DNA from 3 places in the Halomonas sp. ATBC28 genome. Region 3 is predicted to be linked to each of the others. Evidence: predicted binding sites of a transcription regulator. Region 3 holds the regulator's gene; each other region holds the start of a gene.

Region 1 (2,270 bases), on a different contig from region 3:
TACAAACACCTGAGCCACGTTGTTAGCAGAATCGACAGCCGCAAGTTTAAGCTCGGAACCGCCATTGAAACCGAACCAGCCCATCCACAGAATGAAGGTACCCAGCGTTGCCAGCGGCATGTTGGCACCGGGAATAGCGTGGATAGAACCGTCTTTACCGTATTTACCTTTACGTGGGCCTAGCACGATCACACCCGCTAACGCAGCCGCCGCACCGGCAAGGTGCACAATGCCGGAACCCGCATAGTCAGAGTAGCCCACTTCAGACAACCAGCCGCCACCCCAAGTCCAGTAGCCAGACACCGGATAGATAAACGCGGTCATTACCACAGCAAAGGCCAGGAATGCCCACAGTTTCATACGCTCAGCGACGGCACCCGACACAATTGACATGGCGGTTGCCACGAACACGACTTGGAAGAAGAAGTCAGAACGCATGGAGTAGTAGGGCGCGTCATCGCCGCCTGCGGTAACCGCATCCACACTGTTTTCAGCGCCAATCAAGAAGCCCAGATTGGGCAGGAAGCCGCCAGCGCTGCTGGAGTACATGATGTAGTAGCCCACCAGCAGATACATGGTGCAGGCAATGGCAAACAGCGCGATATTCTTGGTCAGTATCTCAGCGGTGTTTTTGGAGCGTACTAAGCCCGCCTCTAACATGGAGAAGCCTGCCGCCATCCACATGACGAGCACACCGCAAATTAGAAAGTAGAACGTATCGAGCGCGTAGCTCAGATCAGTCAACTCATTCATTGTAAGTTCCCCGTTGAACTATAGAAATGATCCGAAAAAGCAGCGTTAAACGGCGTCTGCACCGCGCTCGCCTGTCCGAATCCGAATAACGTCTTCAAGCGGTGTCACAAACACCTTGCCGTCACCGATCTTGCCGCTGTTAGCCGCACTACAGATTGCATCCAATACGCTCTCCAAACGGGCGTCGTCTACGGCCACTTCCACTTTTACCTTGGGTAGAAAGTCGACGACGTACTCCGCGCCACGATACAACTCGGTATGCCCTTTCTGACGGCCAAAACCTTTAACTTCAGTGACCGTAATGCCCTGAACGCCGTTGTCGGCCAATGCCTCACGAACGTCGTCGAGCTTAAATGGCTTGATGATAGCGGTGATGAGTTTCATCCCGGATCTCCCCTGCTGGATAAGTCCTGCTAGATTGGTAGCGGCACAGCCGCCAGAATAAGCACCTGAACCGATAATGCGCATACTGTGCCAGCTGACTTTTTTTTCTTAAAAGTCAGTTGATTAGCCGCTACCAAAAGTAATCTTCAGGGCTAAATCCGAGCAAAGCCATTGTCACACCACCGCTATTGCACCAAAAAAGAGCGTAAGCAAAAGTAGCCTGCTCTATTTCGATGCACACCCTGGGTTAAGCAGTAAAAGCACGCGATACATGCGAATTCGCCAACTGTTGCGTATCCTTACCGGTAAGCAATATTTAAAGCAGGTTTATCTAGGAGAGAACGATGGCGCCTCAAGACCGTATTAGCCGCTTGGCCCAGCAGATTGGTGACCGTTTACAAAACGCCTCCCAGGCGCCAGAAGATATTCAAAAGGGCGTGCAGCAAGTCGTGCGTGGCGCCTTCGACCGCCTGGAGCTTGTCTCACGGGAAGATTTCGACATTTTAATGGATGTACTGCAGCGCACCCGTTCGCGGGTAGAGGCGTTAGAGCGCCAAGTCGCTAACCTTGAAGCAGCCGTTGATGCCTCCGCGCCAACGACGTCCACGCCGCTCGAAGCTGAAGCCCCACCAGTTCCAGAGCAGCATGCGCCGGAATCAGATGCAGAAGACGAGAAGAATAAACCCGCTTAACGTTCAAGCTTCATTAGCAGCAATAGGGAAATGGCCTATTGCTGCGCGCACCGCAAAATAAATACGAATCACTATCGTTGACTTTGTTTTTCGTGGTGATACTCTCCGCCTTTGATTTTCTTACCGTCTGCGGATTGTTCACTATGCACGCCCTGTCACTATCAAACCTATCTGTTGCAAAGCTGCCTTTTGCAAAGCCTTTCTTTTCGCCGTCGTCTGTTTCAATATCTGGGCTTGTTGGCACCGGCCTGTTACTGAGCTTCTCCAATGGCGTTTTCGCCCAAAATACTGCGTCTAGCGCCGACGAGACCATGGTGGTCGTTGGATCGCGCACTCCTAGTCAGATCAGTCAAATTCCCGGTGCTGTATGGGTAATTGACAAAGAGATGCTGCAACAGCAGACCCGCAATGGTGCAGACCTAAAGACAGCATTGGGGCATC
Region 2 (2,270 bases), on a different contig from region 3:
GCCTAAAGTACGCGCAAAAATATTCATTAAACCAAACAGACCGGCAATCAGACCCGCGGTGGCCAGGGTAAGATCAAACTTATCAAAGAAGTAGATGGCGGCAATATTGTTGATCGTCAGTTCCACGCCAAAGCAGAGGCCATAGACAACGAACAGCGCCCAAACACGAATATCCTTGGCGGCGGCTAGAAAGCTTTGCGCGGCACCATTTTCTCCTGAAGCTTCAGGCAATTCGCCGCGTGCGCGCAGGTCGCTGAAGTTGCCGTTGGGGGCATCCTGGGTAAAGAACCAGTAGCCAATGCCGGTAAAGAACATCACTACACCAGGCACCATCATCGCTAAACGCCAGCCAAAGGCTTCGTTAACGCCCAGCATCAGCATGCCCGAGAAGATTAGTGGCATCAGTATCTGCGTGGTGCCACCACCCAGGTTTCCCCAACCTGCGCTAGTAGCGTTGGCAGTGCCGACCACATTGGGGGCGAACATCATCGAGGTGTGGTACTGGGTAATCACGAAGGAGGCACCAATGGCCCCAATGGCTAAGCGCGCCAATAGAAAGGTTTCAAAGCTATCGGCCAAGCCAATGCCCATCACCGGAATAGCGCCTAATATCAGTAGCCCGGTATAGGTTTTACGCGGGCCGATGCGGTCACACAGTACGCCAATTGCAAGGCGCACAATTACCGTAATCGCTACCGAAGCGATAATCGTATTGCCGATTTGTGTTTGAGTCAGTGAAAGGTCTTCTCGAACAATCGCCATAAGAGGGGCGATGCCGAACCAGCCGAAGAAACAGATATGAAACGCGAACCATGAAAAGTGGAAAGCGCGCATCTGAGGAGTCGAGAAGTTAAGCAGCCGAATGCGGTTGGCTTTGTTGCGTATGTCCATGGGATGGCCTCACGGGGCATAAAACGAGTTAGTCGCTACGCAACGCAAACAAGTTAGCGCGTTACGCAAACAATTGACGAGAACATGCCTTCACCGTTGAAGGTCAGGTTCGACGCACTCGTACCCGACTGGGCCTGGTCCACGCCTACCACCACTGGTAGGAGTTATGCAGGTAGTTTGCCAGTTGAATATTTATTGCTAAAAATCAATATCTTAATTTATTTTTGTTGTGCGTGTTAGAGATGAGTGATCAAGTCTATGCTGCATGATTGGGCATGCAACGCCGATTTTGCGGCATCTTGGTGCTAGAAGGGTGCAATGGGCGGACTGAACGTGCAGCCATTATTCATGTAAATAGACGGCATCAATATCCAGTGTGGAGTGGCTACCAATCGCTTCAAAGTGTTCGCTTAACCAACGTTCAGCGGCAGCTTGTCCCTGCTCGAAAAGATGGCATAGAAAAGGCCACTCAGAATTGGATTTGCTGGAGACAGAGAGGCCCTCAAGTGCCTGCTCGCCGCTAATGCGGTGGAACAACGCCTGCTGGTAGCAGTTTTCAATGCCTTGCTCATCGAGGGTATGCTTAAGCAGCGCAATCATACGGATCTCTTTAATCAGTGCTGAGTTAAAGGTGATCTCGTTGAGGCGATTCATAATGGCCGATGCCGAGGTGGGGACTTCGTTACGGCTGATTGGGTTGATTTGTATCAGCAGAATATCCCGTGCGCTGCACTCCTCCATGAGAGGAAACAGGGCGGGGTTACCCATGTAGCCACCATCCCAATACGCTTCGCCGTCGATCTCCACTGCTTGGAATATAAAGGGCAAGCAAGCGGAGGCCATCACCGCGTCAACGCTCATCTCTTCACGGCGGAACACCCGCTGTTTACCCGTGCGTACGTTAGTGGCCGCGACAAACAGCTTAAGCTGTTGGCATTGCCTAACCCGCTCGAAATCAATATGTTCGGCCACGATATCGCGCAGCGGATTTATATTGAGTGGGTTGAGTTGGTAGGGGGAGGCCACACGGCTTAATAGGTCCATCGCAATAAAACCGGGCGAGTGATCCAGGCTCCAGTTGCCGGTCAATATGTCCAAGGGAGAGCGGCGGATGGGGCTGGCCATACCCGCGCGACTCACCGCTTGCCAAAAGTCGTGCAGTGCTTGCCGAGCGGTCTCTTTATCGCCTCTTGTGAGCGCATCGGCCATTACCACGCCATTCATTGCCCCGGCGCTGGTGCCGCTGATGCCCTCAATCTCAATGCGGTCATCTGCCAGTAGGCGATCAATGACACCCCAGGTATAAGCCCCGTGGGCGCCACCGCCTTGTAACGCGAGATCTAGCTTTTTGACCTGTGCCATATGCTTTTTCCCATTGC
Region 3 (2,270 bases):
AGGAATAGCCACGCCGTTACCAATACCCGTACTACCTAAGCGCTCGCGGCCGATTAAACGGCTAAACACTTCTTGGCTGTCCAGGCTGGGGATATTTTGGGCGATAAAGGTGCTGTAAAACTCCAGCACCCTTTTTTTGCTGCCCCCGGGGACGTCGAACAGAACGCGTTCCGGGGGGAGTATGGTTTCCAACGTCATTGAATTAACGCACACCGGCGCCTTGGGCGCGAGCTTGTGCTTTTTCCTTGTGTTTAACGAGTTGACGGTCGATTTTGTCCGCTAGTGCGTCGATAGCGGCGTACATATCACTGTCTAGGGCTTCCGCATGTAAGTCAGCACCTGCGGCGTGCAGCGTACAGGCGGCCTGCTGGCGCTCTTTCTCCACTGATAAGGTGACTTGCACCGTAGTTATATTGTCGTAATGGCGCTCTACACGCTCAAGCTTCTCGTTGACATAGTCACGCAAGGCGTCAGTCAGTTCTACGTGATGACCAGTGATATTTACTTGCATTGACGTGCTCCTTATCCATCGGACTGTACTTCGATTGTAACCCTTTTTGCCGCGTTGCAAAGCCCTTGTCGAGAGTTTCCCTGAAACGTTAACGAAGTTAGCGCAAACGACGCCGTTCACTGGAAGAGGGAATGCCCATGGCTTCACGGTATTTCGCCACCGTACGACGCGCCACTTGAATCCCTCCTTCGCCTAATAGCGTCACTAAGCGGCTGTCTGAAAGCGGCTTGCCGGGCGGCTCCTCTTGAATCAGTTTCTTGAGTCGTGCACGGATGGCGGTGCTGGAGTGGCTGTCGCCATCTTGACCGCTCACCTGGCTTGAGAAAAAGTATTTGAGTTCAAACACACCACGGGGTGTATGGATATATTTTTGCGTCGTTACCCGTGAAATAGTCGACTCGTGCATCTCCACGGCTTCGGCAATGTCGGCCAGTATCAGTGGTTTCATGGCTTCTTCGCCGTGCTCTAAAAAGCCAATCTGGCGGGTAATGATCTCGCGACCAACACGCAGCAGCGTATCGTTTCGGCTAGAGAGGCTCTTGATCAACCAGCGCGCTTCCTGCAAGTGCTCTTTGAGAAACTGGTTGTCATCGCTTTTATCCGCACGCTTAATCAAGCTGGCGTAGTCGGGCTGAATGCGCAGCCGTGGCAGGGCCTCGGGGTTGAGCTCTAAATGCCAGCCTTCATTATCGTGGCGGACGACTAGATCGGGGGTGACATAGCTGTCATCGGTGTCGCCGTAGGCGCTGCCTGGGCGTGGGTCTAGGCTGCGAATAAGCAGGATGACATCGGCCAGCTGTTCGTCGTCGAGCCCTAGACGGCGTTTCAGCAGACGCATATCGTCTTTGCCAAGCGCTTCGAGAAACTGCCGCACCAAGCGGCGGGCGGGAACCAGCAGTGGCGTATCATCGGGGAGAGCGGCGAGCTGCAGCATCAAGCATTCACGCAAGTCACGGGCAAATATGCCGGTCGGCTCAAACTGCTGGAGCTTGAGTAGAATGGTTTCCACTTCGCGCTGGCTTAGCCCGTCAATGCCCTGGGCACGAAGCCCTTCACGGATGTCGTTGAGCGGCTGGGTCAGGTAGCCGTTGGCGTCTAGCGCGTCGATTAAACTTTCCGCGACAAGCTGCTCGCGAGCGCTAAAATCGGTCATGGCGAGTTGCCACAGCAGGTGGCCATGAAGGCTCTGCCCGGCTGCCTGGCGCTCAAAGTCGGGGCCTTCGCTGCTGCTGCCCCCCTGGCTTCCCATATCTTGATAGGTATCTGACCAGTCGCTATCTACCGAGAGCTCAGTAGGGATGCTCTCTGACCACTCTTCTTCCTTAGGCTCGCTGACAGCCTGTTCACTAAATTCATCTTCCTGCTCCAGCATGAGATTGGCATCGAGGGCCTGCTGAATTTCTTGACGAAGATCCAGCGTAGAGAGTTGCAGCAGCGCAATGGCCTGCTGCAACTGGGGCGTCATGGTCAGCTGTGTGCCGATACGCAGTTGGAGAGAAGCTTTCATGACCATCTGAGAACCACTCGTTAATCAGAATGCTCCACCCTAGTGCGAGTGAGTGCTTGGCGCAAGTGCAATAAGCATGCCATTGGTCGTAAAGTTGTTTTAAAGCGCTATTTAGGGGCAATTAAGGCAAAAACATTACAGGCGAAAATCGGCGCCCAAATACACATCCCTTACTTTTTGGTTGGTGAGAATCGAGGCGGGCGAGCCACTGGCGATGATTTGCCCATCGCCGACGATATAGGCGATATCGCA

The links. Region 3 encodes sigma-54, which starts transcription at its own class of promoters, with help from an activator protein. Its sites were predicted from a motif close to TGGCACNNNNNTTGCTNT; they were not measured.
Region 1: E0L35_RS02535 (P-II family nitrogen regulator) is a predicted target of sigma-54. The motif match lies at 1,213-1,230, and genes of this name have one in related genera.
Region 2: E0L35_RS06555 (NarK family nitrate/nitrite MFS transporter) is a predicted target of sigma-54. The motif match lies at 1,057-1,074, and genes of this name have one in related genera.

What each region holds. Positions count from the first base shown of each region.
Region 1 covers NZ_VCQL01000002.1:114,690-116,959, forward strand. Annotated here, with positions in the region: gene E0L35_RS02530 (ammonium transporter) at 1-753, opposite strand, end outside; gene E0L35_RS02535 (P-II family nitrogen regulator) at 799-1,137, opposite strand; gene E0L35_RS02540 (accessory factor UbiK family protein) at 1,482-1,829, shown strand; gene E0L35_RS02545 (TonB-dependent receptor) at 2,141-2,270, shown strand, end outside.
Region 2 covers NZ_VCQL01000005.1:5,530-7,799, forward strand. Annotated here, with positions in the region: gene E0L35_RS06555 (NarK family nitrate/nitrite MFS transporter) at 1-891, opposite strand, end outside; gene E0L35_RS06560 (patatin-like phospholipase family protein) at 1,234-2,253, opposite strand.
Region 3 covers NZ_VCQL01000006.1:165,624-167,893, forward strand. Annotated here, with positions in the region: gene E0L35_RS08740 (PTS sugar transporter subunit IIA) at 1-198, opposite strand, end outside; gene raiA (ribosome-associated translation inhibitor RaiA) at 203-511, opposite strand; gene E0L35_RS08750 (RNA polymerase factor sigma-54) at 609-2,024, opposite strand; gene lptB (LPS export ABC transporter ATP-binding protein) at 2,154-2,270, opposite strand, start outside.